DNA from 4 places in the Bacillus vallismortis genome. Region 1 is predicted to be linked to each of the others. Evidence: riboswitches for the same ligand, from Rfam matches in the RefSeq annotation. Region 1 holds a riboswitch; each other region holds the start of a gene.
What was found. A riboswitch is a leader RNA that binds a small molecule or an ion and turns the genes downstream of it on or off. The one in region 1 is predicted to bind S-adenosylmethionine.
Positions count from the first base shown of each region.

Region 2: another riboswitch for S-adenosylmethionine. It lies ahead of mtnK (S-methyl-5-thioribose kinase); the one in region 1 lies ahead of metI (cystathionine gamma-synthase/O-acetylhomoserine thiolyase).
Region 3: another riboswitch for S-adenosylmethionine. It lies ahead of metN (methionine ABC transporter ATP-binding protein MetN); the one in region 1 lies ahead of metI (cystathionine gamma-synthase/O-acetylhomoserine thiolyase).
Region 4: another riboswitch for S-adenosylmethionine. It lies ahead of BV11031_RS20075 (5-methyltetrahydropteroyltriglutamate--homocysteine S-methyltransferase); the one in region 1 lies ahead of metI (cystathionine gamma-synthase/O-acetylhomoserine thiolyase).

Region 1 is NZ_CP026362.1:2,250,825-2,259,114, reverse strand. It holds one part of gene BV11031_RS12190 (IS3 family transposase) at 1-121, shown strand, start outside; one part of gene BV11031_RS12190 (IS3 family transposase) at 121-998, shown strand; gene BV11031_RS12185 (GNAT family N-acetyltransferase) at 1,102-1,524, opposite strand; partial or broken gene BV11031_RS12180 (YjcG family protein) at 1,528-2,042, opposite strand; gene BV11031_RS12175 (esterase family protein) at 2,079-2,801, opposite strand; SAM riboswitch class I at 2,966-3,086, shown strand; gene metI (cystathionine gamma-synthase/O-acetylhomoserine thiolyase) at 3,155-4,276, shown strand; gene metC (cystathionine beta-lyase) at 4,269-5,441, shown strand; gene BV11031_RS12160 (GNAT family N-acetyltransferase) at 5,471-6,016, opposite strand; gene BV11031_RS12155 (DUF819 family protein) at 6,072-7,262, opposite strand; tRNA gene BV11031_RS12150 (tRNA-Val) at 7,436-7,508, shown strand; gene BV11031_RS12145 (response regulator aspartate phosphatase) at 7,787-8,290, opposite strand, start outside.
Region 2 is NZ_CP026362.1:2,072,329-2,080,618, reverse strand. It holds gene BV11031_RS11260 (acyltransferase family protein) at 1-944, opposite strand, end outside; gene kinE (sporulation two-component system sensor histidine kinase KinE) at 1,197-3,413, shown strand; gene BV11031_RS11250 (methylated-DNA--[protein]-cysteine S-methyltransferase) at 3,410-3,907, shown strand; gene BV11031_RS11245 (hypothetical protein) at 3,998-4,123, shown strand; gene mtnA (S-methyl-5-thioribose-1-phosphate isomerase) at 4,157-5,218, opposite strand; gene mtnK (S-methyl-5-thioribose kinase) at 5,226-6,419, opposite strand; SAM riboswitch class I at 6,525-6,679, opposite strand; gene BV11031_RS11230 (carbon-nitrogen family hydrolase) at 6,763-7,542, opposite strand; gene mtnE (methionine-glutamine aminotransferase) at 7,637-8,290, shown strand, end outside.
Region 3 is NZ_CP026362.1:187,520-195,809, forward strand. It holds gene gcvH (glycine cleavage system protein GcvH) at 1-67, shown strand, start outside; gene BV11031_RS00955 (YusG family protein) at 123-359, shown strand; gene BV11031_RS00960 (toprim domain-containing protein) at 431-793, shown strand; gene BV11031_RS00965 (thioredoxin family protein) at 795-1,115, shown strand; gene BV11031_RS00970 (SCP2 sterol-binding domain-containing protein) at 1,223-1,567, shown strand; SAM riboswitch class I at 1,682-1,788, shown strand; gene metN (methionine ABC transporter ATP-binding protein MetN) at 1,894-2,919, shown strand; gene metP (methionine ABC transporter permease MetP) at 2,912-3,580, shown strand; gene metQ (methionine ABC transporter substrate-binding lipoprotein MetQ) at 3,594-4,418, shown strand; gene BV11031_RS00990 (carboxymuconolactone decarboxylase family protein) at 4,503-4,880, shown strand; gene BV11031_RS00995 (YuzK family famiily protein) at 5,073-5,210, shown strand; gene sufC (Fe-S cluster assembly ATPase SufC) at 5,404-6,189, shown strand; gene sufD (Fe-S cluster assembly protein SufD) at 6,207-7,520, shown strand; gene sufS (cysteine desulfurase SufS) at 7,520-8,290, shown strand, end outside.
Region 4 is NZ_CP026362.1:3,791,296-3,798,341, reverse strand. It holds gene galE (UDP-glucose 4-epimerase GalE) at 467-1,489, opposite strand; gene BV11031_RS20090 (YbhB/YbcL family Raf kinase inhibitor-like protein) at 1,604-2,110, opposite strand; gene BV11031_RS20085 (LysR family transcriptional regulator) at 2,242-3,120, shown strand; gene pepT (peptidase T) at 3,323-4,555, shown strand; gene BV11031_RS23210 (hypothetical protein) at 4,665-4,790, shown strand; partial or broken gene BV11031_RS22720 (hypothetical protein) at 5,094-5,347, shown strand; SAM riboswitch class I at 5,691-5,797, shown strand; gene BV11031_RS20075 (5-methyltetrahydropteroyltriglutamate--homocysteine S-methyltransferase) at 5,883-7,016, shown strand.

The DNA.
Region 1 (8,290 bases):
ACACATCGATTTGAACAGCCTGTTGGTAAGCAATACACTTATGGAAAAGGTCCGGAGTATTCTTCCGAATTAGAGAAACTGCAGGCAGAGAATCGTTACCTGAGACAACAGAATGAAGTTTTAAAAAAGTACAACGAATTGGAAAGGAAGTTGATAGCAAAACGTCAGTCGAACTTGTAGAAATATTGCACAGCACAATGACCGTGCAGGATATCTGTATTCATTTAGGTATCTCTCGGGCGTCTTATTATCGTTGGAAGAAGAATCTGATGAAGGATCATCCCAAACGCCATTTGGAAAAACAAATCGGCACGTTGTGCCGAGAGCACAAGTATCGATATGGATATCGAAAAATCACAGCCATATTAAAAAAGGGAATGTGTATTAACCATAAAACGGTTCAGCGTATTATGCAGAAAAATCAGTGGCAGTGCCGGGTTAAGGTGAAAAAGCGCAAGAAGAATGGGCAGCCATATGCCGTGGTCGATAATATATTAGATCGGAACTTTCAGTCTGATCATCCTCTTGAAAAACTAGTAACGGACATCACGTATTTGCCTTATGGACAGAAGCAATTGTACCTTTCCAGTATATTGGATGTATACAATGGAGAAGTGATTGCTTTTACGATTGGAGATAAGCAGGACACAGACTTTGTCTTACACACACTTGATCAACTGCCAACACTGCCTGAGAACTGCGTGTTACATAGTGACCAAGGATCTGTGTATACATCTTACGAGTATCAGAAAGCTGTTAAAACAAAAGGCATTACCATGAGCATGTCCCGTAAAGGGACGCCCGCTGATAATGCCTCCATCGAATCGTTTCATTCCTCACTAAAGTCTGAAACGTTCTATCTTAACAGCATTGATCGAACCACGACCGCCATCGTAGAACGCACTGTCATAGAATACATTCATTATTATAACAATTTCCGTATTCAAACGAAACTAAACAACCAATCACCGATAAATTATCGGCAATTGGCTGTTTAAAAGGTGTTTTGATCCCTGTCTTAAAAACGGGGGTCAGTCCCATCCAGAGAACGGTTTTTTATGTGCTTGAAAAAATCCGGATCTCAATAGACCCGGATGCTGTTTAGTCTTTCATCATTTGTACGTGGGGAATGCCGGCATCGAGGAATTCTTTTTCAGAAATCACACGATACCCGTGTTTTTTGTAAAACGGAACAGCATGCGTTTGCGCGTTTAACATGAAGCCCGAAGCACCGCCGTCCGCGGCCGCTTTTTCGAGCGCTTTCATAATGATGCCGCCGACACCGGAGGAGCGGTGGCTTTTCAATACGCAAATCCGCTCTAACTTGCCGTAGCCGTCCTTCATACGCCATCTTCCGGCACCGACAGGCTTTTCGCCGTCATATACGACGATATGCTCAGACTCATTTTCAAGTTCGTCAATTTCTTCTTCAGCAGGCACGTTTTGTTCTTTGACAAAGACTTCTTCTCTTACATAAAATGCGTCTTTCATTTGTTGTTCATTTTTTGCGATAACTGCTTCCAAATATTATTCTCCTTTGCCTAGCAAAAAGGTTTCATATACGGTCCATGATCCGTTTTCAAGCTGGTAAAGTAAGTGAAAACGATCAATGATTTCTTCATGCGACACTTCCTGCATTTTTAATTGTCCCAGAACATCCGAATGCTCATCGTCGGAAAGATTTTGGCCGACCGTCACATGCGGGACAAAAGCGTATTCCTGTTCACCAGCCAGCACACCGGTGTATAGTTTTTCATTGAGTGTTTTTAATTCTTCCGTCGGTTCTGCTTTGATGTAAATGACATTATTGACAGGCGCAAATGAGCTGTATTTTGTCAATTTGAGAACGACCGGATGGGACTCCCTTGCGATGGCTCTCAGATGTGATACTAGCTGATCGGCTTTCTCCTCCGCCAATTCAAACGATGATCTCAGCGTCATATGGGGCGGGATCAAGGAATAGCTCGGATCATAGCGCTTTCTGTAAGAGTTCGCAAGGTCTTGGAGTTTTTTGATGGAAATAAAACGATTCCGTATTTCATATTATGTCCCTCCTGGAAATAAAGTATGATTGAGTATTAAAGCATTTTTTTCAGCGCCGGCGTGATAAGCGGCTGCCAGTATGTCCATTTGTGGTCTCCTTCAAATGGCTCATACTCATAATCTGAAAGCTTCTTCTCCAGCAGCTGTTTCAGCTCACGGTTCGGTTCTGTAAAGTCCAGAATGTTCCCGTCAGTCGTGTGGACGTCAGTTTCTTTCGTGCCGATTTGGTGATAAATAGAGAGGTGTTCAATATTGTCCGATTGCTTCACGGCCTCCAATACATGCTTGTCAACATAGGGAGACTGCATAATGATGTTTCCGAACATATTCGGATAATCGAGTGCTGTCATGAGCGATATGGTTGCTCCGAGCGAATCGCCGATTAGCGTGCGTCCGTAGCCGACATGATAAGTAGGATACTCATCATCCGCAAACGGTACGAGCTCATGGGCGATGAACCGTTTATACGCCGAAAATTTGGAGCCCTCCGGATGATAGGTTTTTCTGCGTTCATCAACATCCTTATAAGGAACACCGATAATAATACTCCGGTCAATTTCACGTTTGGACAGCAATTCCTCGACCTGCCTGCCAATTCTCCCCAGCCTGAAATAATCGTGGCCGTCCTGCGCGATAATAACATGGTATTTATAAAGAGGGGAGTAGTTGGACGGCAGATAAACGAGCAATGTCATTTCCTCGTTAAGCTCTTTCGAAAAGAATTTCTTTTCTTGCACTGTGCCGTTTTTCGGTGCCATAATACATTCCTCCAGGACAACTAGACTTTCTTGCGTTTTCCATTATTGTACCATGAATTATTAGAAATTTCTCTCTTTAAACCGTTCGGAACTCGAAGAAAAAAGTATTGAAATAAACTGCGAATTAAGTTAATATAAAACAATCAGAAAATTGAAATCGATATTTCTTATCGTGAGAGGTGGAGGGACTGGCCCTTAGAAACCTCAGCAACCGGCCTGTTTTGCATATGTGCAAAGCGCCAAGGTGCTAAATCCAGCAAGCGTTTTATGCTTGGAAGATAAGAGGAAGCGTTTAAACCCCTTCTTCTTATGAAGAAGGGGTTTTTTATTTTGAAAAGGGAAGGTGCAGCTATATGTCACAGCATGTTGAAACGAAATTAGCCCAAATCGGGAACCGAAGCGACGAAGTAACGGGGACAGTGAGTCCTCCTATTTATTTATCAACAGCATACCGCCACAGAGGGATCGGTGAATCAACCGGATTTGATTATGTCCGCACAAAAAATCCGACACGCCAGCTTGTGGAGGACGCGATCGCCAGCTTAGAGAACGGAGCGAGAGGGCTTGCCTTCAGTTCGGGAATGGCGGCCATCCAAACAATTATGGCGCTATTTAAAAGCGGAGACGAACTGATCGTTTCATCCGACCTATATGGCGGCACGTACCGCTTGTTTGAAAATGAATGGAAAAAATACGGCTTGACCTTTCATTATGATGATTTCAGCGACGAAGACTGTTTACGCTCCAAGATAACGCCGAATACAAAAGCGGTGTTTGTGGAAACGCCGACAAATCCGCTCATGCAGGAGGCGGACATTGAAAAGATCGCCCAGATCACAAAAGAGCACGGTATTCTGCTGATCGTTGATAATACATTTTACACACCGGTCTTGCAGCAGCCGCTTGAGCTGGGAGCCGACATTGTGATACACAGTGCAACCAAGTATTTAGGCGGGCATAACGACCTGCTTGCAGGGCTTGTCGTTGTGAAAGATGAACAGCTTGGAGAAGAAATGTTTCAACACCAAAATGCCATCGGTGCTGTCCTGCCTCCATTTGATTCATGGCTTCTCATGAGAGGAATGAAGACGCTGAGCCTCAGAATGCGCCAGCATCAGGCAAACGCGCAGGAGCTTGCGGCGTTTTTAGAAGAGCAGGAAGAAATTGCGGATGTGCTGCATCCCGGAAAAGGCGGCATGCTGTCCTTCCGTCTGCAAAAAGAAGAGTGGGTGAACCCGTTTTTAAAAGCGCTGAAGACCATTTGTTTTGCGGAAAGCCTCGGCGGGGTGGAGAGCTTTATTACATATCCAGCCACACAGACGCACATGGATATTCCTGAAGACATCCGCATCGCAAACGGGGTTTGCAATCGTCTGCTGCGCTTTTCGGTCGGAATTGAACATGCGGAGGATTTAAAAGAAGACCTAAAACAGGCGTTATGTCAGGTCAAAGAGGGAGCTGTTTCATTTGAGTAATCACAATTGGACGCTGGAAACCCAGCTCGTGCACAATCCATTTAAAACAGACGGTTCAACAGGGGCCGTCAGTGTGCCGATCCAGCATGCATCAACATTTCATCAATCTTCATTTGAAGAGTTTGGCGCATATGACTACAGCCGCTCAGGCACGCCGACAAGAACAGCGCTCGAAGAAACCATTGCCGCACTGGAAGGCGGAACGAGAGGATTGGCTTTTAGCTCAGGCATGGCTGCGATCTCGACAGCATTTTTACTTCTGTCACAGGGCGATCACGTTCTTGTGACAGAAGATGTATACGGCGGAACCTTCCGCATGGTGACAGAGGTGCTGACCCGGTTTGGCATTGAGCATACGTTTGTCGACATGACGGACATGAATGAAGTGGCGCGGAATATCAAACCAAACACGAAGGTCATTTATATGGAAACACCGTCAAATCCGACACTTGGGATTACTGATATAAAAGCGGTGGTTCAGCTCGCAAAAGAAAACGGCTGTTTGACCTTTCTGGACAATACCTTCATGACACCGGCACTGCAGCGGCCGCTTGATCTCGGCGTGGATATTGTGCTTCACAGCGCAACAAAGTTCTTGAGCGGACACAGCGATGTGCTCTCAGGCCTGGCTGCTGTCAAGGATGAAGAGCTTGGAAAGCAGCTGTATAAGCTGCAAAACGCATTCGGCGCCGTCCTTGGCGTGCAAGATTGCTGGCTTGTGCTGCGCGGATTAAAAACATTGCAGGTCCGCTTAGAAAAAGCAAGCCAAACAGCGCAGCGGCTTGCGGAATTTTTCCAGGAGCATCCGGCGGTGAAACGCGTGTATTATCCGGGTCTGGCTGATCATCCGGGCGCTGACATTCATCAAGGCCAGTCGGCGGGAGCGGGCGCCGTGCTATCATTTGAGCTTGAAAGCAAAGATGCCGTTAAGAAATTAGTAGAGAATGTATCACTTCCGGTCTTTGCTGTAAGCCTTGGCGCCGTGGAATCGATTTTGTCCTATCCGGCAACGATGTCTCACGCGGCAATGCCGAAGGAAGAGCGTGAAAAACGCGGCATCACAGACGGACTGCTCCGTCTCAGTGTCGGTGTCGAAAACGCAGATGATTTGAAACGTGATTTCGAACAAGCGCTGAAAGAAATTGCGCCAGTGGCGGTTCGTTAAAAAAGAAGCCGGGGATGGCCCGGCTTCTTTTACTGTTCATCATCTGGATTCAGAATCGCGAGTACTTGGTGATCCTCCCAAACGCCGTTGATTTTCACATTTTTACGGGCAATGCCCTCTTTATGAAACCCCGCTTTTTCCAATACACGCATCGATCCGAGATTGCGGGGCATCACACCGGCTTCAATACGGTGCAGTTTCAATTCGTGAAACGCAAAATCAACAATCAATTTGACGGCCTCTGTCATCAGGCCCTTTCCATTATGGGCTTTGTCTAAAAAATACCCGATGAACGCCGTTTGCAGCGCCCCGCGGATGATTTGAAAGAGCGAAACCGTGCCGATTAATGTATTGTCTGACGCAGTGAAAATGCCAAAATGATACTCTTCATCCTTCTCCAGTCTTTGCTGATACTCAGTTATTCGTTTTCTTTGCCCTTCAACCGTATAATAATCGTCTGCGCGTATCATGGAAAACTGTTCAAAAAAATCCCGGTTTTCGCTTTGCAGCCGCAGATGTTCTTCCGCATCCTTTACCTCTAAAGGTCTTACATAGATGTTTTTTCCTTTTAGCATACAGTAATCTCCCCAATCTTCTTACATTATTCTAAGGAAACTGCAATTATCCTTTTTATAAAAAAGAAGAAAACCAATTTCCCAAAAAGGTGCCGACATAGTTCCCGATTAAGTAACCGAGCGTACCGACAAGCATGATGGGGGCAACAAGCTCACGCCATCCCTTGGCAATTGCCATCGCAGCCGCTGTCGTAGGCCCCCCGACAGCAGCATTGACAGCGAGCAGAATTTCCTCAAACCGCACGCGGAATAATTTTCCGACGGCTAAGGAAACAGTTAAATTGCTGATCGCAACAACTAAGACAAATAATAGAATAAGAGGCGCATTGGTGACGATTAAGCGCAAATCTGCAGGAATGCCGATCACCACAAAAAATAAATAAATCAAAAAGGTTCCAAGCTCCTGAGATCCATTGAGCCTTTCAAAAAAACGCGGGAAAAGAAAAATGATAAGAACCGTTAAAGACGTAAGCATTAGATACTGATCGCCAAGCGTTCCGGTCAACAGGGGATGAGAAAAAAGGCTTTTAAAATAGCCGGAAATCTTCACACTAGCCGCAACAAGCGCAAAAGCAGCACCGGTATTAAAAGCGATATCCTTTAAAGAAATGTCCTTCCGTTTCCAATAGCTTTCTGCACTGTTTCCGCTCTTTCCATCGGCTTTCACTTTTTCTTCAAACGGCATAGCATAATGCCGCTGAAACCATTTCACTGCAGGAATGCTGATTAAGATCAAAAACAAAAGTGCCATCATAATATTATCAGCCACAACGGCAGCCGACACATATTCCCCCGGCGTCTCAAATTTCGCCGCCATCGCCGCAAAATTGATCCCGCCGCCGATATAAGAAGCGCTGATCATTCCGCCGATTTTATCGAGGTAAGGAATATGCTGATTGAACAGAAAAAAAGCAAGGACGCTCCCAAGCACAGTTCCGACGGAGCTAATCAGAAAAATAAACAGTAAACGCCTGCTTTCCTTGAAAATCTGCCGCACATTGATCTGAAACAGCAAAAGGGGAATCGCCAGCGGCACCACATAAGACCAAACAGTATCATATACAGGCGATTCAACAGGAAGAACTCCTATATTTGTAAACACCATAGCACCTAAAAGCGCAATGATAGCGCCAGACACAGCGGACGCCCACTTAAAGCGCTGCTCCAGCCCGATGCTCACTGCTGCCCACACCGCAATAAATCCCCACAAAACCCAAACATCATCAGAAGAAATCAAAGAATGCAATCCTCTATCACCCCTATTATTAGAAAATTAAGACATATTATAATAGCCGATGAACAGAACAGCAAGTCCGAAAAAAAGTTTTTCTAAAAAAGCTGTTGACGAATAGGGGAGGAGGTTATATAATAGAACTTGTCAGAAAGACAATAATATACCCAGAAACACTTACATATCGTGATTCCGTAGCTCAGCTGGGAGAGCGCTACCTTGACAGGGTAGAGGTCGCTGGTTCGAGCCCAGTCGGAATCATAGCTTAAACCCTTGCGTAGCAAGGGTTTTTTACTTTTTATAGGGGTTGTCGGTTTTATTAATGCAGTATATGATTTAAATGAAAACACAGGAATAAATATTGAATTGAGAAGATAAAATAAAAACCCCATTTGTAAAGTCCAAAATGGGGTTGTTTCTTAATATCATATTAAGTTGCTGCTCTATCTGCGACCTTATAAGTGGACTGCTCAGAAAGAGCGTATGAAGCGCTAGATACTCCAACAACGCCAAGCAAGAGCGCTAAACAAATTGCAATTTTACATTTTTTCATTTAAATGCTTCCCCCTTTGAATTTGTTTGCGTGCTTCAATTGCCATTTGATAAAAATCGACCGCATCATGTCTATCTTCTTTGTTGGTCAAAAAATCAGCAACAGCGTATTCTTCCATATCACCATAAAGGTTTTTATCTTTGAAGAACTTGAACACTTCTCTAAGTGTTTGTAAGTCGAATGATAAATAAAGACCTTTAACCAGTTTTAATTTCTCTGTTACTTCCTGATTGTTGTGTCTGGAAGCAACCTTCTGACCTTCCTGGTACAATTCTAAAGCAGCCTTTAAATCATTCTTCTTTGCTTTGACATATGCTAGATTAAAAATCGCTTTAGACTCATATATGTGTTTGCGATCCCTATGAATTCCATAGGCGATTTGAAAATGTTTGTCAGCATTGTCAAGTTCTTCAAGGTTATTATAACATAAACCGACATTAAAATGAGCGGAACCAATTAAATGTTGCTCTCCTATTTTTAAAGCATCATC
Region 2 (8,290 bases), 180 kb from region 1:
GCCACTGTCTTAACAAAATTGCTGGAGAGGATTGATGTCAAGGCTGCCGTTAAAAGCAAGAGAATCACTAAGCTTTGATAGTCAGCAAGCGAATCCTCAAGCCCGACCTGTCTCAGAGTTTTAATAATGAACCCATGAAGCAAATACACGTAAAAAGTCCGGGTTCCCCATTTCGTAAAGAAAAACCTCTTTTGCGGAACGAGCGCTAAAAAACTGAAGGTTGCCGCAAAGGCGAGTACATACCAGCCGATTCGGGAAAGCCCGCTTGCCAAGGTAACGTCTCCAAACGAAGAATACGGTTTAGAGCCGAACAGAAAAGAATAGTCAAAGTCAATGCCCCAGCAGATGACGAATACGGCGGCAAGCACCCCAAGCGCGATTTGTTTGCCTCGCTTGGACCTCAATAAATCAAAATGATGTTTATTCAAATAAAACCCGACAAGGAACATCGGCAAGAATACAAATGTTCGCGACAGGCTCAGCGTGCTGCTGACAAAGTCTAGATAACCGATCAGCACGGCAATGCCGCAGCTGACAAACAGCGCCCACAGCTTTGAAAGCTTTGAAAAAGGATAAAGCAGCAGGTTCCAAAAAAATAAGCTTACGAGAAACCATAACGACCATTGCGGATCAATCGGATTCACATTTGCTATGCTTTCGTCTTGCATCATGTAATAAAAGACGGAATAGATGATTTGGAAAATCAAATACGGAATAATCAGCTTGACCGCCAGCTTTTTCACATAACCGGCGCGTTTGAAGCCTTTCGCGAAATAACCGGAGACAAGGATAAAAGCAGGCATGTGGAATGTGTAAATGAACTTGTAAAGGTAGAGCATAAAGTTGTTATCATGAATAAAAGAACGAAGAATATGACCGAATACAACAAGGAATATCAATAAGAATTTGGCATTATCAAAATAACTGTCACGCGATTTACTCATAGCATCACCTTCTCTTTCATCAGTCACTAAGAGATTATTCCCTGCTGGTATCTATTTTAAAATAAAAGAGGAAAAACGAATGAAAAAAACAGCTGATTGTTAGGACGATGTAAAGTGGTGGTAAGGAACGTAGAAAATGTCTTCGTTATGTCATCACACTGAAATTTTCTGAAACTTATAGGGCAAATGAAGGAAGTTTCCGCATTTTGTAGAAATATTGAGGGATAGGTTTTGAAGAAGGAGTGTACGCGCATGGAAACTCTTGATGCCCAGACAAATTCAGAGCTGCGGGAAGAACTGAAGCGCCTCAAAGAAGAAAATGCACGGCTGAAAAAGGAATTGAATCAGCATCAAGTGATTGTCAACAATACGCTCGATGCTATTTTTATATGTGATAATGAATTGCGAATCGTTCAGGCCAATGAAGCCACGGAGAGGATGCTTCAAGTTGATTCGGAAGACTTGAAGAATCGCTCCGTTTTGGATTTTTTGTTTTCTATTCCAAAGGATGAGCTGAACCTTGCTGTAAAGAAGTTTTTTAAGAAAGGTTTCCTATGGAAGGAGGTGCCGGTCAGGCTTGATGGCGGAGCGATAAAATACATAGAGTTTCTGGCCAAAAGAGGAATTGGCGAGGATTTCTTTTTTGTTGTCATGAGAGATATATCTTCCAAGAAGATTCTGGAGCGGGAATTCTCTATGAATGAACAGCTGTTTAAGGACTTGTTTGACAGAGCTGTTGACGGAATCGTCCTGTTTGATAAAGATGGCGGTTTTATTGACGCCAATTTGTCCTTCTGTAAAAGTTTTGAAATCAATCAAAATGAGCTGTCTCATTTATCATTATATGAATTCATAGACAGCGGCTCACATAAAGATTTCGATAATACCTGGAAGACGCTCAACCGCAAGGGAAAAGCGAAGGGGGAGCTGCCCGTCAAGCTTCGTTCAGGAGTCCATAAGCTATTTGAATTCACGATTACATCTAACATCATCAGCGGTTTTTATATGTCCATTATGAGGGATATCACAGAGAAGCGGTCTATGGAGCTTCAGCTATTTAAAAGTGAGGAGCGTTTCAGAGAAATATTTGAAAATGCGATGGACGCCATTATCATCTGGTCAAATGACGGAAGAATCGTGAAGGCGAATCAATCCGCCTGTAAAATCTTCGAGCTGCCGATGAATTTGCTGTTGAAACGAAAGCTTTGTGATTTTCTCGTTCATTCGCAGCGCAAATACAGCATAACGAAAAAGAAATACGCAAAATACGGAGAAATTAGAGAAGAGATGCTGTTTCAAATGGGGAACGGCCAGTTTAAAGAACTCGAATTTACGTCAAAGCGAACCATACTCGAAAACCAGCATCTGACGATATTAAGAAATGTCAGCGACAGAAAGCGGATGGAAAAAGAGCTTCGGGAAAGCGAGCTGAAATTCAGAAAAGTGTTCAACGGCTCAATGGATGGCAATGTATTGTTCGACAATCAATACAGGATCATTGACGCCAACCCGTTAGCAAGCAAAATTCTAGGCCTGTCACATGAAGAGATAAAAAAGCACAGCCTGTTAGATATTATCTCTTCGTACGATATAGAAAACCTTGCATCACCGGCAAGACAGATTAATTTTGATGAAATGGACAACGAAATTCCGTTCTTGCTGAGCAGCAGCGATAATAGAAAACTTGAATTCTCATTTAAACGAAATATTATTCAAAACATGAACCTGGCTATCTTTAAAGACGTAACGGAGCGAAAAGAACTGGAGGAACGCCTGCGCAAGTCGGATACCCTTCATGTTGTCGGCGAACTCGCTGCCGGCATCGCTCATGAGATCAGAAATCCGATGACAGCACTTAAAGGCTTTATACAGCTCCTGAAAGGAAGTGTGGCGGGAGACTACGCCCTTTACTTCAACGTGATCACCTCAGAGCTAAAGCGCATCGAATCCATCATCACCGAATTCTTGATTTTAGCCAAGCCCCAGGCCATCATGTATGAAGAAAAACATGTCACCCAAATTATGAGAGACACCGTAGACCTCCTGAACGCGCAAGCCAATCTCAGCAACGTACAAATGCATCTTGATTTAATGGACGACATTCCTCCCATCTACTGTGAACCGAATCAGCTAAAACAAGTATTTATCAATATATTAAAAAATGCCATCGAAGTGATGCCTGACGGCGGAAACATCTCAGTTACGATAAGGACTTTGGATCAAGATCATGTTCTCATTTCCTTAAAAGACGAGGGGGTCGGAATGTCAGAAGATAAAGTAAGGCGCCTAGGTGAACCGTTTTATACGACAAAGGAACGGGGAACTGGACTTGGGCTAATGGTAAGCTATAAAATTATTGAAGAACATCAAGGCGAGATCATGGTAGAAAGCGAAGAAGGCAAGGGCACCGTTTTCCACCTTACACTTCCCGTCAGACAGAATGCTGAAGAAAGAAGGACTGATGAATGAGCTACTATACGACAGCGGAAACGCCTCTCGGGGAACTTATCATTGCCGAGGAGGATGGCCAGATTACCCGTCTATTTCTCAGTCAGGAAGATTGGATGGATTGGAAAGAAACCGTTCAGCACACAGAACACAAGGAAACGCCATGTTTAGCGGAAGCGAAAGCCCAGCTTCATGACTATTTCGCCGGCGAAAGAAAGACATTCTCTTTGCCGCTCAGCCAAAAGGGCACCCCTTTTCAGCAAAAAGTGTGGAAGGCGCTGACGATGATACCATACGGAGAATCGAGAAGCTATGCTGACATTGCCGCTGCGGTCGGCAGCCCGAAAGCGGTGCGCGCCGTCGGACAGGCGAATAAGCGAAATGACCTGCCAATTTTCGTCCCATGCCATAGAGTCATCGGCAAAAACAGCGCGTTAACAGGATACGCCGGGAGCAAAACCGACCTTAAAGCATTTTTGCTGAACATCGAGCAAATCTCCTACAACGAAAAATAAAACATATGGCACGTTCCCTTTTTTTACTGCCCGACATATCATTTTATTAAGTTAAAAAAGTTGGTCTGATGAAAAAGGAGGACAAAGCCATTGAAGCCGAGCCGCTCTGAAAAAATTGCCGGTTTTGCCAAACTGTTTGTGAAACTGCATATCTTATCAAGCGCTCAAAAAGATGAAATCATTCATATCAATAAAAATAAACAAAAAAACCGCTGACTCGGCCCATAATGAGCAAAGTCCAGCGGTTTTTTAGTGAACCTTTTCGCCTTGGAACAGCTGTTCAATTTCTTCTTCATAGTTACCGGTCATAATCCCTTTTTCTGTGATGATTCCTGAAATGAGATGATGCGGTGTAATGTCAAAAGCGGGGTTAAAGACAGGCACATCGGATGGTGCGGTCCGGACTCCGGAAATCTGCCTTACTTCCTCTGGATCCCGTTCCTCTATCGGAATATCAGCGCCGCTTTTCACTTTTGTATCAAATGTAGATAATGGTGCGGCGACAAAAAACGGAATATCAAAGGCATTTGCTAAAATCGCGAGACCGTATGTTCCAATTTTATTTGCCGTATCACCGTTCCCAGCAATTCGATCGGCTCCGACGATGACGGCGGAAATTTGTTTTTCCTTCATCGTATGAGCAGCCATGCTGTCTGTAATCAGAGTGACATCAATGCCCCCTTGCATCAGCTCCCACGCAGTAAGTCGTGAACCTTGAAGGACTGGCCTTGTTTCACAGGCGAAAATATGCAGTCCCAAATCCTTTTGTTTGGCCAAGTAAAATGGAGCGAGCGCCGTTCCGTAGCGGCTTGTCGCTATAGAGCCTGCATTGCAGATCGTCATAATCCGGTCGCCTTTTTTGAAAAGCTGCAGGGCGTTTTGGCCGATCATCCGGCACGTTTCCTCATCCTCGACCTGAATCTGAATCGCTTCATGGACAAGGTTCGTTTTTGCTTCATTTACGGAAATGGCATTTTCGATCGATTGGCTCAGTCTCTCAAGGGCCCAAGATAAATTAATGGCTGTAGGCCGTGAACGGTTTAAATACTGTTTGATGCCATCAAGTTTATGGCGGAATTCCGTGACATCATCTGTTTCAATGTCTTTGGCGGCAAGCGCAAGTCCAAAGGCAGCCGTAATGCCGATGGCGGGAGCGCCTCTTACTTTGAGTGTGACAATGGCGTCAAATACAGCCTCTTTGGTCGTCAGTTCCAAATATTCCGTCACTTCCGGAAGTTTTTGCTGATTTAAAATGAGTATAGCTGTTTCCTTCCATTCAACAGAACGAGGAACAGCAAATGAATGGGTCATGAATGGATCATTCCTTCACAAGTAGCTTGAATAATTCAATAACATCCGTGATCGTTGTGAATTCCGAACGTTTTTCGATAAAGGCTGTGCCGGTTTCAAGCGCCAGCCGTTTTCTGTCGATTCGTTTATCAAACGGCGCGATTGTATCCAGATCAGCCACATGGGAAAGGCCGATCGTCCGGCGTATCAGCTCGCAGCCCGCAAAACCGATCGCCTCTTCAAAAATATGGCTGAACGTATCAGTAAGGTAACCGTCGATTTTCGCGTAAACATCGAGACTGTCTTTCTCCCAAGCTTTAGTGAATGTTTCTTGAAACGTTTCCCAGACCTGCTTGGCATGGTGATATAACGGCTCTCTGTCAGCTCCGTCACGGCTGAGTGCATTCAACAATAAGTTGGCGATAAATTGGCCAATATCAAAGCCGATCGGTCCGTAAAAAGCAAATTCAGGATCAATCACCTTTGTGTTATGTTCGCTGGCGAAAATGCTCCCTGTGTGCAAATCACCATGAATCAGCGTTTCTGCAGATGTTAAAAAAGACTTTTTAAGTTTAGCCGCTTCGATTTTGACGCTGTCATTTCTCCAGAGCTTTTCGACAAAAGGACGAAGCTCTTCTTCAAAATCATTTGTGTCATGGTCAAAGAAAGGGTCTGTAAAAACAAGCCTTTCCGTAATGTCGCACAGCTCCGGATTTGTAAACTGTTTAACAAGCTGTTTTTTTACCTTAGGTTCAAGCGAGTAATCTGAAGAATAGAAAAGGGTCTTGCCTAAAAATTCACCGATGTGCTGTGACAGGTGCGGATAGGTTTCACCTTCAATGAGCCCTTTTCTTGCGATCTTCAAATGAGAAAGATCCTCCATGACGGTAACCGCCATTTCTGTGTCAGAATAAAACACTTTTGGAACGAGATGAGGGACATGCTCGCCTTGGCGGATGAGAGCGCTGCTTTCGATTCTGGCGCGATCGATTGTCAGCGGCCAGCTTTCTCCGACGACTTTTGCATAAGGAACCGCCTGCTTAATAATCAATGCTCTGTCATGTTCTTGATCATAAATATGAAAAACGTAATTTAAGTTGCCGTCGCCGATCTCCTGGCATGTCAGCGTGCTTTTGCTTGGAAATAAGCCAAGCTTCACCGCCAACGCCACAGCGGAGCTTTCATTTAACGTTTCGTATAAAGGTGTTTTTGTGACTGCCATTGTCATAACCTCCAATTATGTAATCTCTTTGATATGTTTGCAGCTGAATGGCCGTAAAAAAGCCTCCTTCTCAGAGAGAAGGAGGCTTAACATTTATGTCCGCCTCTCTTATCTCTCAGATCAGATCTGAAGGAATTAGCACCGTGCCTTAGAGACAAGCGTCTCGGCGCGAACAAGATGCGCCCCATTTCACAATGGAATTACGGTCGGTTGCTGTTGGGGTCAAAAGGCCAAATCCCTCGCCCAACTCTCGATAAGAGAATATATTCACTTGTTAAACAATTCTAATTTATCAGTTGATGAACATAGTAACAGGTGTTTTAGTGAGTTGTCAATCTATTTTTTAATATAAATCTTTTCTGATATCATCGAAAACAGGGATGCTTTCCCGAACTTCAACGCTTTCCTGAAGGTTAATTTCCGCACGCACAACGCCTTCTTCCCGGCCGCCTTCAGCAAGTACACGTCCCCATGGATCAATAATCAGGCTATGCCCGGCAAATTCATGATCTGGATTTGACCCAGTGCAATTGCAGGCAGCGACAAAGCATTGATTTTCGATGGCCCGCGCAATAAGCAGGCTTTTCCAATGATCAAGGCGGGGAAGAGGCCATTCCGCAGAAATAAACAGCACGTTGGCGCCTTTTGTCGTATGTTTTCTGATCCACTCCGGAAAACGGATATCATAACAGATCAATCCTGAGCTTTTGACGCCATCAAGCTCAAAATATCCATCTTCGGAGCCGGCTGATAAATACACATGCTCATCCATCAGCTGAAAAAGATGGGCCTTCCTGTACTCTTTAATGATTTGTCCTTCCTTATCCGCAATGTACATTGTATTATAAACATCGGAATCCTTTCTGACAGCAACCGATCCGGCGACAATATGGACGCCATGTTTTTTTGCTGTTTTCTTCAGCCAGCTCTGAGCAGAACGCCCGTCTTTATCGGCGATCTCATCAAGGTTGGCCAGATCATAGCCGGTCGTCCATAGTTCAGGAAGAACAAGAACATCCGCGTGTTTGCTTTCTTTTTCGATAAAGAATTCAGCCTTTTTGATATTTTCTGAAGGCTTTCCGTATGAAATATCAAATTGCAGGCAAGATATGGTCCATTTCATCTTTTGATCACTCCACATTTTTCTTTACTTTTTTCATTTAACCATATATGATGATGGACTATCATTTCAAGATTTTTTTAGAAGGTGAGAATAGATGAAATTTGAACAGTCTCATGTATTAAAGGAGCTGCCTAAGCAATTCTTCGCTTCTTTGGTGCAAAAAGTGAACCGAAAGCTTGCAGAAGGACATGACGTCATCAATCTCGGACAGGGAAATCCGGATCAGCCGACTCCGGAACATATCGTCGAGGAAATGAAACGAGCCGTTGCTGATCCTGACAATCATAAATACTCGTCTTTTCGCGGCTCATACAGCCTGAAATCAGCAGCGGCGGCATTTTATAAAAGAGAATACGGCATTGACCTTGACCCGGAGACGGAAGTCGCTGTATTATTCGGCGGAAAAGCCGGTCTGGTTGAGCTCCCGCAATGTTTGCTGAATCCCGGAGATACGATTTTAGTTCCGGATCCGGGCTATCCTGATTACTGGTCAGGTGTGGCACTCGCGAAAGCGAAGATGGAAATGATGCCGCTCGTAAAGGACAGGGCGTTTCTGCCTGATTACAGCAAATTCCCCGCTGAAGTGAGAGAACAGGCGAAATTGATGTACTTGAATTATCCGAATAATCCGACTGGAGCTGTTGCTACCTCCGGTTTTTTTGAAGAAACCGTGAGTTTTGCAAAAGAAAACGGGATTTGTGTTGTTCATGATTTTGCTTACGGCGCTGTAGGATTTGACGGCTGTAAG
Region 3 (8,290 bases), 2.1 Mb from region 1:
TGACGCTTCTGAAATTGAAAAACTGATGACAGCAGAACAATACGAAGAGATGACACAGGAAGACTAAAACAGGATAGCTGTAAAGGCAATTGGACACGCTAACGTTATGGGAGGTGTCCAATATGGCTTTCAGCAAACAAAAGCTCGATGTCACCAATGATGTGACAGGCCGCTTTCAAAATGGCCGGCTCTCGTTATATCATGAAAATGAGAGGATCGGACAAATGACAAGCATGAATGAATATGAGCTTAAATCCGGTTATTCCTTTGAAAATGAGAAGTTTTATAAGACAGCTGACGTGGTCTCAGGAAATGACGCAAAATATGTGGACTGTGACTACGAAAATGGCTGGTGTTAATGATGGCGGTGAATTTCACTGCCTTCTTTTACAATCTGAACGTTTCAAATTTGACGCGGCAGGTGAAGAAAATGGATGAGCTGGAAAAGGTTTTGATTGTCGAAGGGAAATCAGATAAAGAGAAAATCGAAAGCGTCTTGAATGAACCGGTGCGCATTATCTGCACAAACGGAACAATCAGCCAGCTGAAGCTTGAAGAATTGGCTGACGAGCTTTACGATAAAGACGTCTATATATTGGTTGATGCTGATGAATCAGGCGAGAAATTGAGAAAACAGCTGAAAAGAGAGTTTAACGAAGCCTGCCATCTGCATATCGACAGAGCCTATAAAGAAGTCGAGGCTGCGCCCAGGCACCATGTCGCCTCTGTATTGCTGCGCGCGAATTTGAATGTCCATACTATTTTTCTTGAAAGAAAGCCCCGAGGTGTATAGCATGAAAGAACTCCAGGAACATGAACTTGAGCACATTTCTGATGATGTGTATCTTCTATATTTATATACTCCATTTTGCGGCACTTGCCAGCTTGCAAGCAAAATGCTGACAGTCGTGAAAGAAATGCTGCCTGATGTCGCCTTCTATCAAAACAATGTCAATTATTCTCCGACTTTCGCAAAAGCGTATCAAATTGAGAGCGTTCCTTGTTTTCTGCTGTTTAAAGGCGGAAAAGTGGTCGAAAGAGGATATGCGTTTCATTCCGTTTCTTATTTATATGAGCTGATCAAACAAAAATCATCTTCCGCATCCCATTTATGACATATTTCTCAGCACATTCCAATGAAATTGTCGTTCGTTTTATAAAGGGGTTCATATGCTAAAGAGAGAAATGTCTATGTATGACCAACAAATAGGAGGTTGTACATATGGAGAAAGCGGAAGTTTTAGAAGATGAGTATCAGCATCTGTTTTTAAGACCCCTTTTGAGCGCTTCAACATTGCTCATTACCTTCCAAGGAGAAACAGAAGCCTTAACCGTCTCAATAAACGAACAGGGAGAAATGAAAGAAATTTCTCAGCGCCAAACGTCCAACCTGACCTTTTACGGAAACCAATCCGAAATCATTCATTTATTGCACGGAGATATTTCCCTTCAGCATCTGATTCAGAGCGGAAGCCTGAAAGTTAAGGGGTCCTTCAGAGCCCTGTTAAAGCTAGAAGCGATTCTCTGGCTGACGAATGGTTTTTTTCAGAGGATTGCAAAGAATTAAAAAATAGCAAATTATTATAATAGTAAAAGTTGACATCATTTATTTTATTGACATGCAAACATCCCCCATGCTATTCTACATTAAGAATTTCCGGACGAAAAAGACTATATATTTCTCTTATCAAGAGAGGTGGAGGGAAGTGCCCTATGAAGCCCGGCAACCATCAACGCTGTTGAAATGGTGCCAATTCACACGAAGCGTTCAGCTTTGAAAGATGAGAGAAAGGCGTTTTATATAAGCCTTTCTGCTCACATGTGCAGAAAGGTTTTTCTTTTGCAGAAAATCCCGGAAGATTTCTTAGAATAGTGTTAAGGCAGGTGATTGCTTTGATCAATCTTCAAGATGTTTCAAAAGTCTATAAGTCGAAACATGGAGATGTCAATGCTGTCCAAAATGTCTCGCTTTCCATCAAAAAAGGTGAGATTTTTGGAATTATAGGATATAGCGGAGCTGGAAAAAGTTCCTTAATCCGTCTGCTGAACGGCCTTGAGAAACCAACCTCAGGAACCGTGGAAGTAGCGGGAACCAAGATTAATGAAGTAAACGGACGCGGGTTAAGAAAAGCACGCCATAACATCAGCATGATTTTCCAGCATTTCAATTTGCTGTGGTCGCGGACGGTCAGAGATAATATCATGTTTCCTCTGGAAATTGCCGGGGTGAAAAAGAACGAGCGTATCAAGCGCGCCAATGAACTGATTAAACTGGTAGGTTTAGAAGGAAAAGAAAAATCTTATCCTTCTCAGCTGAGCGGCGGACAAAAGCAGCGTGTCGGAATCGCCAGAGCGCTCGCAAACAATCCGAAGGTTCTCCTATGTGATGAAGCGACATCAGCATTAGATCCGCAAACGACTGATTCAATTTTGGATCTATTGTCCGATATTAATGATAGACTCGGTTTGACAATTGTGCTGATCACGCATGAAATGCATGTGATCCGCAAAATCTGCAACAGAGTCGCTGTCATGGAAAACGGAAAGGTTGTGGAAGAAGGCGAAGTTCTTGATGTCTTCAAAAACCCGAAAGAAGACATGACAAAACGGTTTGTTCAGCAGGTGACAGAGCCGGAAGAAACGAAGGAAACGCTTCAGCACCTTCTTGATGAAACAGCATCAGGAAAAACGGTTCAGCTCACATTTGTCGGTGATTCGGCTGAACAGCCTCTGATTACAGAGATGATCAGAAACTTTAATGTCAGCGTCAATATTTTGCAAGGGAAAATTTCGCAAACGAAGGATGGAGCTTACGGTTCACTGTTCATCCACATTGACGGTGACGAGGAAGAAGTGCAAAACGTGATCCGGTTCATTAATGACAAACAGGTAAAAGCAGAGGTGATCACGAATGTTTGAAACATATTTTCCGAATGTTGATTTAACTGAATTGTGGAACGCGACATATGAAACCCTTTATATGACGCTGATCTCTCTGCTGTTTGCTTTTGTTATCGGGGTGATTCTCGGCTTGCTGCTCTTTCTGACAAGCAAAGGGAGCCTCTGGCAGAATAAAACGGTCAACTCTGTGATTGCGGCTGTTGTCAACATATTCAGATCGATTCCGTTCCTCATTCTAATTATTTTATTGCTTGGTTTTACGAAGTTTTTAGTCGGCACGATCTTAGGGCCAAACGCCGCATTGCCGGCGCTGGTGATCGGCTCGGCACCGTTTTACGCGCGCCTCGCTGAAATCGCGCTGCGCGAGGTAGACAAAGGTGTTATCGAAGCTGCCAAATCAATGGGAGCCAAGACGTCTACGATTATTTTCAAAGTGCTGCTTCCTGAATCTATGCCGGCTCTCATTTCTGGCATCACGGTGACGGCGATCGCTTTGATCGGCTCAACGGCAATCGCCGGGGCCATCGGTTCAGGCGGCCTTGGAAACCTTGCGTACGTAGAAGGCTATCAGTCGAACAATGCTGATGTTACCTTCATTGCTACTGTGTTTATTTTAATCATCGTATTTATTATTCAAATCATCGGTGATGTCATAACAAATATTATAGATAAACGATAAGGGAGGATTTACAATGAAAAAGCTATTTTTAGGTGCACTATTGCTTGTATTTGCAGGAGTTTTGGCTGCCTGCGGTTCGAATAAAGGCGCAGAGTCTGGCAAGAAAGAAATTGTCGTTGCTGCGACAAAAACACCGCATGCGGAAATTTTAAAAGAAGCTGAACCACTGTTGAAAGAAAAAGGCTATACGCTGGAAGTGAAAGTGCTTAGTGATTACAAGATGTACAACAAAGCTTTATCTGATAAAGAAGTGGATGCGAACTACTTCCAGCACATTCCTTACCTTGAGCAAGAAATGAAAGAAAACACAGATTACAAACTTGTGAATGCCGGCGCTGTTCACTTAGAGCCATTCGGTATTTACTCTAAAACATACAAATCGCTGAAAGACCTTCCAAAGGGTGCGACAATTATTCTGACAAACAACGTGGCTGAACAAGGCCGTATGCTTGCAATGCTTGAAAATGCGGGGCTAATCACACTTGATTCTAACGTGGAAACAGTTGACGCAACTTTGAAAGACATTAAGAAAAACCCGAAAAACCTTGAATTCAAAAAAGTAGCGCCTGAAGTAACGGCAAAAGCATATGAAAACAAAGAAGGAGACGCAGTCTTCATCAATGTAAACTATGCGATCCAAAATAAATTAAACCCTAAAAAAGACGCGATTGAAGTGGAAGCAACGAAAAACAACCCATACGCTAACATCGTCGCAGTAAGAAAAGGCGAAGAAGATTCTGACAAGATTAAAGCGCTGATGGAAGTTCTTCACTCTAAAGAGATCAAAGACTTCATCGAGAAAAAATACGACGGAGCTGTGCTTCCTGTCTCTGAATAAGACTGAAACCCCGGATGAGAAATCCGGGGTTTTTTTCGGGTATTTTCCTAAAAGCTGTTCATAATAAAAAGGAATGTTAAACAGATGGAGGGATTTTCTTTGAATCAAGACAGAGGAAGCATGCAGGACGCGCTAAAAGAATATAAATTAGGTTTAGGCACATTTGAACAAAAGATGCCGCTGATGGGAAGAAAGTTTAATGAGTTTACCGAACAATGCTTTGCCGGGAATTCACTGACTGAGAGAGAAAAACAGCTGATCGCCCTCGGAATCGCAATCAATGCCCAGGATGAATATTGCATGATCTATCATACAAAAGGCTGTCTTGATGAGGGAGCGACAGAGGAGAATATTCTCGAAGCCGTAAGTGTGGCAGCGGCATTCGGAGGCGGCGCGGCTCTTAGCCAAGGCGTAACAGTCGTCCAGCAGTGCATAGAGGAATTTGGAAGCACCGCGCATTAAGAGAAGGAATGTTCCGAAAAACCATTCTCATTTGAGCTGAAAGGATGCTTTCGTCTCATCTGCCGTTATTTCGAGCCGTTTCCTTTTTGCAGCTTCCATCGCAGCGTTGTTACAATAGAAGCAAATAAATGAAGGGATTGATTTATTATTTGTAACAGCCAGGATAGACTGAACCTCGATTATACGTCAGAAATGGAAAAAGCGATGCAGCTGTCTCACGGAATTGGATACGAGGAATACGGACGCCGGCTGGAAACAAGACTGAGAGTAGAGCGGCAGAGAGAGCTTGATTATAAAAAGAGCAAGCGGATTTCTGCGGGAGCTTATTGAGAAAATCAATCTTCTAAAAAAGGGTGGGAATCCACTCTTTTTCTTTTTCAATCGCTTTAATAAAGTGCTGATCTTTGTTAAACTTGAGAAATGTGCGAGGCACGATAAAAAGTTGTATTTACTTTTCATTTGTTATAAAATTAGAATGAGAATAAAATGAGAATAATGATTATATATTTTTGGAGGTATAGATATGGCTGCTTCAACATTAACGATCAAAGATCTTCACGTTGAAATCGAAGGGAAAGAGATCTTAAAGGGTGTAAACCTTGAAATAAAAGGTGGAGAGTTCCACGCAGTAATGGGACCAAACGGAACTGGTAAATCCACTCTTTCAGCTGCTATTATGGGGCACCCTAAATATGAAGTAACAAAAGGCAGCATCACGCTTGACGGCAAAGATGTACTGGAGATGGAAGTGGACGAGCGCGCGCAGGCGGGTTTATTCCTAGCCATGCAGTATCCAAGTGAAATCAGCGGTGTAACAAATGCCGACTTCCTTCGTTCAGCAATCAATGCGCGCAGAGAAGAAGGCGATGAAATTTCTCTCATGAAATTCATCCGCAAAATGGACGAAAACATGGAGTTCCTTGAAATGGACCCTGAAATGGCACAACGTTACCTTAATGAAGGATTCTCAGGCGGGGAGAAAAAACGCAACGAAATCCTTCAATTAATGATGATTGAACCAAAAATCGCCATCCTTGATGAAATCGACTCAGGCCTTGATATTGATGCTCTGAAAGTCGTATCTAAAGGGATCAACAGAATGCGCAGCGAAAACTTCGGCTGCCTGATGATCACTCACTATCAGCGCCTGTTAAACTACATCACTCCGGATGTTGTTCACGTTATGATGCAAGGCCGCGTGGTGAAATCCGGCGGTGCAGAGCTTGCACAGCGTCTCGAAGCAGAAGGTTATGACTGGATTAAACAAGAACTTGGTATTGAAGACGAAACTGTAGGCCAAGAAGCGTAAGCGTTAGGGGGATTAACATGACACTAGATACAAAACTATCCGTAGATCAGGAGTATCTCAAAAGCTTTTCCGAAAAGCATCAAGAACCTGCCTGGCTGAAAAACCTGCGCTTACAGGCTCTTGAACAAGCTGAGGATCTGCCGATGCCGAAGCCTGATAAAACAAAAATCACAAACTGGAACTTCACAAACTTCGCGAAGCATACAGTTGATAACGAACCGCTTTCTTCATTAGAAGACTTGACTGATGAAGCAAAAGCGCTGATCGATATTGAAAACGAAGATAAAACATTATACGTGCAGCGTGACCAGACGCCGGCATACCTTTCTCTTTCTCAGGAATTGAAGGATAAAGGCGTCATCTTCACTGATATTCTGACGGCTGCACGCGAGCACAGTGACTTAGTGGAGAAATACTTTATGAAAGACGGCGTGAAGGTTGATGAGCACAAATTAACTGCGCTTCACGCGGCTCTTGTTAACGGAGGAGCATTCCTTTATGTTCCGAAAAACGTTCAGGTGGAGACGCCGGTTCAGGCTGTTTATGTCCACGAAAGCAACGATACGGCTCTGTTCAACCACGTGCTGATTGTGGCTGAAGACCACAGCTCTGTCACATATGTAGAAAACTACATCAGCACTGTAAATCCGAAAGATGCCGTGTTCAACATTATCAGTGAGGTCATCACAGGTGATAATGCCAGCGTGACATACGGTGCGGTTGATACGCTGTCCAGCGGTGTGACCACATATGTGAACCGCCGCGGTGCCGCGCGCGGACGCGACAGCAAAATCGAGTGGGCTCTCGGCCTGATGAATGACGGCGACACGATCTCCGAAAACACAACAAACCTTTACGGTGACGGCACATACGGCGATACAAAAACGGTTGTAGTCGGAAGAGGAGAGCAAACAGAGAACTTTACAACACAAATCATCCATTTCGGTAAAGCTTCAGAAGGATATATCTTGAAGCACGGTGTGATGAAGGATTCCGCTTCTTCTATCTTTAACGGAGTCGGAAAAATTGAACATGGCGCTTCAAAAGCGAATGCGGAACAAGAATCACGTGTGCTAATGCTAAGCGAAAAAGCACGCGGAGATGCAAACCCTATTCTTTTAATTGACGAAGACGATGTAACTGCAGGACATGCGGCATCTGTCGGCCGTGTTGACCCTATTCAGCTTTACTACCTGATGAGCCGCGGAATTGCGAAAGAAGAAGCAGAACGTTTAGTCATCTACGGATTCCTTGCGCCGGTAGTAAACGAACTTCCGATTGAAGGCGTTAAGAAACAATTGGTTTCTGTTATCGAAAGGAAAGTGAAGTAATGAATATCACAGATATTCGTGAACAGTTCCCGATCCTTCATCAGCAAGTGAACGGACATGATCTCGTTTATCTCGACAGCGCGGCGACTTCCCAGAAGCCGCGTGCTGTCATTGAAACATTGGATAAGTATTATAATCATTACAATTCCAATGTTCACCGGGGCGTCCATACACTTGGAACCAGAGCGACAGACGGTTATGAAGGGGCGCGTGAAAAAGTCCGCAAGTTTATTAACGCGAAGTCAATGGCTGAGATTATTTTCACAAAAGGCACGACCACATCACTGAATATGGTGGCGTTAAGCTATGCGCGCGCCAACCTGAAACCGGGTGATGAAGTGGTCATCACCTACATGGAGCATCATGCGAATATCATTCCGTGGCAGCAGGCTGTCAAAGCGACTGGCGCCACATTAAAATATATTCCGTTGCAGGAAGACGGAACGATTTCTTTAGAAGACGTAAGAGAAACGGTCACAAGCAACACGAAAATTGTTGCAGTGTCTCATGTATCTAACGTCCTCGGCACGATCAACCCGATTAAAGAAATGGCGAAAATCGCCCATGACAACGGGGCTGTTATTGTGGTGGACGGTGCACAAAGCACGCCTCACATGAAGATTGACGTGCAGGATCTCGATTGCGACTTCTTTGCGATTTCTTCCCATAAAATGTGCGGCCCTACCGGTATTGGTGTGCTGTACGGGAAGAAAGCCTTGCTGGAAAACATGGAGCCTGCCGAATTCGGCGGTGAAATGATCGACTTTGTC
Region 4 (7,046 bases), 1.5 Mb from region 1:
CAGCGCCGAGAATCATTGCCGATTCCATTGAAAAAAGCGACTATGCAACAGCTTTCGCCCCAGCTCAAAAAACAATTAACGTGGATAAAACACAGAACCAGCACGGATTTGCACTTACGCTTCAAAAAGTTGAACTTGCGGAAAAAGAAACTCGTCTTTATGTTAAGATAGAAAACAAATCACAAGATGAAATCAATTTTTATGACTTCAATGCCAAAATCATCGCTGATAATAAACAGCTTGAGCGTAAAGACGACCTATCAAGTTATCCTAAAATTCAAAGTGAAATCTTACCAGGAGTTAACACTGAAGGGGTTATTGTTTTCCCTAAAATCGAAAGCAAAACAGCAAAAATTATATTAGAAGGATCTTCCGAAAATTACGATATAACAATCAATCCATTTACATTTGAAGTAAACTTAGATCAATAGAAAGAAGGACTGGGGGAAACCCCCAGTCCTTTTGTTTATGATTTTACACTCTTATACCCATTCACATTAGAAGACTGCCATCTCCAGGAATCGGCGCACATTTCCTCAAGGCCGCGTTTTGCTTCCCAGCCCAGTTCCCGCTTGGCTTTTGCGGGATCTGCGAAGCAGGTCGCAATGTCTCCAGGGCGGCGGTCCGCAAAACGGTACGGAACCTCTTTTCCTGACACTTTTTCAAAGGCTTTGACCATTTCTAGCACGCTGTAGCCTGTGCCTGTTCCGAGGTTGTACGCTTCGGCTCCTGTGGTGTTCAATACTTTTTCCAGCGCTTTGACATGGCCTTCTGCGAGGTCAACGACATGAATATAATCGCGTACGCCTGTCCCGTCTTTTGTCGGATAGTCATTTCCGAATACGCTTAATTGCTCCAGCTTGCCTACCGCTACCTGCGCCACATATGGCATGAGGTTATTTGGAATGCCGTTCGGGTCTTCACCGATCCGTCCGCTTGGATGCGCGCCGAACGGATTAAAGTAACGAAGCAGCGCAACGCTCCACTCATTGTCGGCTTTATATAGATCACGCAAAATTTGTTCCAGCATAAGCTTTGTCTGTCCATAAGGATTAGTCGCGCCTAACGGAAAGTCCTCCGTAATCGGCGATGTTTCCGGAATGCCGTAGACTGTCGCGGACGAACTGAACACGATTTTTTTAACACCGTATTTCTCCATGACCTCACATAACATAAACGTTCCTGTGAGATTATTATGATAATATTTGAGCGGAATCGCAACAGACTCACCGACTGCTTTTAACCCCGCAAAGTGAATCACAGCTTCAATCTCGTTTTCCGCAAAGACTGTTTCTACCGCTTCCCGGTCCAATAGATCGGCTTCATAGAACGTTACATCTTTTCCTGTAATCTCCTTGACGCGGTTCAGCGCCTCAGCCGAACTATTCGACAGATTATCTAGAACGACAATCTCATAGCCGCTATTTAATAATTCAACACATGTGTGACTTCCGATGTACCCCGCGCCGCCTGTAACAAGTATTGCCATGATGTATAACCTCCTAAAGAGAATGTATTGTTTCCTATTATAAAGTTTTCAGAAGCTTTCCACATCCATTTTCAAGAAGTTTAATCGTTTATTAATCATTTGTTCATATTCTTCTTACACCCTTGCCAGTATTTCAATAGAGGTCTCAGCGAGAATGTGCCCCTTCATTTCCTGATAGAGATGATTCATATAAAAGCCCTGCTGAAGATTCAGCTCTGTGTCTAAAGCATAGACCGTCAGCGTGTAAGCATGATCCTTGTCAGGCGGTGTCGGCCCGCAATACTGATGAATCACCTTTGGATTGCAGCTTCCCGCAAGCGGTGAAGCAAAGCTGTTTTGCCCTTGTATCATCAAGTCCTGTCTTTCCTCGCTCGCATGCTCAGGAAGCTCTGCGATGCGCGCCGGAATGTTTGCCGCTGTCCAGTGAATCCAGCTGAATCCGCATACGGGAATGGCGTCATGATCAATGAAAGTAAGCGCGAGCGTCTTTGCGCCGGGCGGGACGTCCTCAAAACGAATCGGAAAGGATACAAATGGATTCCCTTCTCTTTTATATTTTTCATCAGTGTATTTTGAAAACTTGTCATGTAAATACGGATTTGCTTCTACGTATATGTTCATATATGAATCCCTCTCTCTATTTTCTCATTCTATAGGTATACTAAACGAATGGATGTATAATCAGTGAAAAGCAAATGCGTATGTTCACTTAACAATTTGTTATTGATTACTTGCAGTGAAGGAGATAAGTTATGGATTTAAAATGGCTGCAAACCTTTATCGTCGCAGCGGAATCAGAGAACTTCAGAGAAACGGCTGAGCGTCTTTACCTCACCCAGCCGGCTGTTTCTCAACATATACGAAAATTAGAAAATGAACTGGACATGCGGCTGTTTTTGCATCCCGGGAGACGCGTCGTCCTGACTGACGAAGGCAGGCTGTTTCTGCCTTATGCCAAAGAAATGATCCATGTATACCAAGCGGGAAAGCAAAAAGTCAGCCAATGGAAGCAAGGATACAGCCGTTCACTTACACTGGCCGTCCATCCCTACATTGCGTCCTATATCTTGCCTCGTTTTCTCCCGGCTTATATCCAAAAACACCCGCATGTTGAACTTTCAACTCATGTGGCTGGATCTGATGAGATCAAAAAAGCGGTGGAACAAAATGAAGCTGATATTGGTTTGTCGCGGAAAGATCCGAACGCAAACACGCTCTATTATCAGCACATATGCGAAGGCACGCTGTGTTTGGCGGCTCCTTTCCAGGAAAACACGACTGCTGATGCTGCTTCTATCTTCAGCCATTTTCGGCTTCTCACGCATGATCACCCTGCATATGAGGATGCTTTTTTATACAACATCCGTTCACATTACCCTCACCTTCAAACGATGGCTGCCGGGCAGATTGATGCGGCTGTCCATATGATAAAAGCGGGAATGGGGGCATCATTCCTCCTCACCTACATCATCAAGCAGGAAGAGGCAGAAAAAAAGCTGATGGCTGTAAGCACGCCCCCGCAACTTAAATTGCCGGCGTCCCAGACGTTTATTATGTGGAAAAGAAACAACGAGGACATTCAGCACTTTCACGCTATGTTACATGACTTTATGCAGCGCGAACAAGTATAGCATCTGAAAAATCAATCTGCCGGTTGACGTTTTCTTTTCCGATATTCGCTATGCTTCATGCAGAAAGGATTTGATGACATGGCGATGAGCCCCTATATTCCAAGACCGACACAGGCAGTCGTGTTTGCCATTCGTAACGGTATTGTGCAATAGAAATGTCTCGCCCCGCCATGATAAGATAAGACAAAGGAGATGATTGGAAATGAAAGAAGAAATCATGAAACGGTTTACTACATACGTAAAAGTCGATACACAGTCTGATGAATCGGTCGACACCTGCCCTTCCACACCCGGCCAATTGACGTTAGGAAATATGCTTGTTGATGAATTGAAATCAATCGGCATGCAAGACGTAACCATTGATGATAACGGCTATGTCATGGCGACTCTTCCCTCCAATACAAATAAAGACGTTCCGACAATCGGCTTTCTCGCCCATGTTGACACCGCCACAGACTTTACCGGCAAAAATGTCAATCCGCAAATCGTTGAAAGCTATGATGGAAAAGACATCGTTCTGAACGAAAAGCTGCAGGTCATCCTGTCACCTAATCAATACCCAGAGCTAACTGGCTATAAGGGCCACACACTCATCACCACAGACGGCACAACCCTGCTCGGCGCGGACAATAAAGCCGGGATTGCCGAAATCATGACAGCCATGGATTACCTCATCAAACACCCTGAAATCAAACACGGCACCATCAGAGTCGCCTTTACGCCGGATGAAGAAATCGGAAGAGGGCCGCACAAATTTGATGTGAAACGATTCAATGCGTCCTTCGCCTATACAGTTGACGGCGGCCCGCTTGGCGAGCTTGAATACGAAAGCTTCAATGCCGCTGCCGCAAAAATCACAGTCAAAGGCAACAACGTACATCCCGGCACCGCAAAAGGAAAAATGATCAACTCCGTGAAAATCGCGATGAAGCTCAACAGCCTGCTGCCGGCAGACGAAGCGCCTGAGTATACAGACGGCTATGAAGGTTTCTACCACCTGCTCTCCATTCAAGGAGATGTAGAGGAAACAAAGCTGCACTACATTATCAGAGACTTTGACAAAGAGAACTTCCAAAGCAGAAAACAAACGATGAAGCGTGTCGTCGAGGAATTGCAAAACGAATACGGACAAGACCGGATTCAGCTTGATATGAACGATCAATACTACAACATGAGAGAGAAAATCGAACCTGTCATCGAAATCGTCAACATTGCAAAGCAAGCGATGGAAAACCTCGGCATCGAACCAAAAATTTCTCCAATCCGCGGCGGAACGGACGGTTCCCAGCTGTCCTATATGGGACTCCCGACGCCAAACATCTTTACCGGCGGAGAAAACTTCCACGGCAAATTCGAATACATTTCAGCCGATAACATGGTCAAAGCCGTCAACGTCATCATTGAGATTGCAAAGCTGTTTGAAGAACAGGCATAATGCCTAATGCCAAAGCCAGTCCAAAAAAGGACTGGTTTTTTACGTGAAAATGAAACATTTCTCATGCGTCCTCCGTAAAACAAGTATCAACGGTTGAGGAGGAGAAACAATGACAAAACATGCAATTGCTGCAAAAAGTCTATTAAAAAAATGGTTCATGACCCGTCCGCCTATCATCCAAAAGAAATCAAGCGCATTTCAAAAAATCAGAAAAATGTTCAAACGCTTCTTCTAATCAGTCATCCCATTCCCCAAAACCACTATCTGCGTTTCCTCGTACCACCCAAATGCTCCGTGATTTGGGTTTTTTGTGTTCAATGGCGCAAAATAGGGTATACATCAAACAAGCACGAAAAAAACATCCAAAAACAGGCAATTGGAATCACGTAAATTTAGGTTAAAAGTAATATAAAGGAATTTATTTTTCTGTCGATAGTAACGATAGAACCAATCATCAACAAGAGAAATCACCATGATATAAGACTATTTTCAGGCTATCAGGTTAGACTGTTTTAGAGGGGCAGCTATGTAACATTGGATTTATTTTGAATTTTTTGAATACTTTTTGACCATTTATCCGTACAATAGAGAATACCAAAACTTTTTTGGGAGGTATGTAACATGATCCTAGTTGTTATCATCGCATTATGCGGCTATCTTCTTTTTTCTTTCAGCAAAGACAATCGCCGCAAACCGCAAAAGACAAGCCCTCAGCCAGCAGCCGCACCTCATCAAAACAACCTAATCGACCTTGACGCCATCCGCCAAAAACGCCGGATGCATCTTTCCTAACACGATATTTCAACTGAAAAGGCTGCTGAATCACGCAGCTTTTTTCTTTTCCATTTTCACTATAAGAACAACCAGCAGTATTTCTATCGCCTACTATCCGCAATCACTTAGCAATGAGCCATTTATCTATGAGTCAACATGTAGAGGTATGATTCTCAGCTGAAGGATAGGATTCCTGTCATTTGCAGATTGCAAACGAGGTGGATGTGCTGAATTACACGCCCATTCGCTAACTGCTAATATCTTATGTAGCGACAAAGCCGAAAGTATTTTCTGAAAAAGTATTGACAATTGATCCAAAAGTAATAATATTAAGATAATTGAAATGCAAATATGACGTTTTACCTTATCAAGAGAGGTGGAGGGACTGGCCCTATGATACCCGGCAACCGCTGTTTCAAACAGAATGGTGCTAAATCCTTAAGAACATTGCGTTCTTGCAGATGAGGCGGAGATTTGATTATTCAAGCTCTTCCTTACTCAAAGGAAGAGCTTTTTTCATGCTTACCATATTTCTAGAAAAGAGGCGAATCGCATGGCTCAACAAACAAATGTTGCAGGACAAAAAACAGAAAAACAACGCAAAGCCCCTTTCCGCGCCGATCATGTCGGCAGTTTACTGCGCTCCGCTCCGGTGAAAGAAGCCCGGTTAAAAAAAGCGGCCGGCGAGATCACGGCGGAACAGCTTCGTGAGATCGAAAACAAGGAAATCAGCCGCATTGTGGAAAAACAAAAAGAAATCGGACTCGAGGTGGTAACAGACGGTGAATTCCGCCGTTCCTGGTGGCATTATGATTTTCTCGAAGGGCTTGACGGTGTGGAGCCGTTCATCCCGGCTGAAGGGATTCAATTCCATAATGTGAAAACAAAAGCACGCAGCATCAAAGTGACGGGAAAACTCGATTTTACGAACCACCCAGCGCTTGCCGATTATCAATTTTTACATAAGATTGCCGGTGATGCGACACCAAAGCTGACGATTCCGAGCCCGAATATGCTGTTTTTCGGTGAAAAGGCCGATAAAGGAATTTATGACGACCAAGAGGAATACTTTTATGATCTGGCCCAAGCGTACAAAAAAGCAATCATCGCTTTCTATGACGCTGGATGCCGCTACCTTCAGCTAGATGACACGTCATGGTCTCTCTTCTTTGAGGAAAAAGGCAGAGAGGTCGTTCGTGCCCTCGGCGGCGACCCTGAGACATTGCCTGCCTTGTTCGCCAAAACGATTAACGATGCAGTGGCTGACCGGCCTGATGATTTAACAATCACAATGCACATTTGCCGCGGCAACTTCAAGTCGACTTGGGCGGCATCAGGAGGCTATGACGCTGTAGCGGAAACGATTTTGGACGGCTTACACTTAGACGGCCTGTTCTTGGAATATGATGATGACCGCTCAGGAAATTTTGATCCGCTCCGTTTCGTGAAACGCAAGGATCTGCAAATTGTGCTCGGCTTGGTTACATCAAAATACGGCGAGTTGGAAAATCCCGAGGATGTGAAGCGGCGAATCAATGAAGCGGCGCGCTTTGTCAGCTTGGATCAGCTGTGCCTCAGCCCGCAGTGCGGTTTCGCCTCTACGGAAGAAGGCAATCTTTTGACAGAAGAGCAGCAATGGGCGAAGCTGCGCCACGTCATCGACATCGCCAACGATGTGTGGAGATAATCTATCATTGACAGAAACAGAAAATGTGTG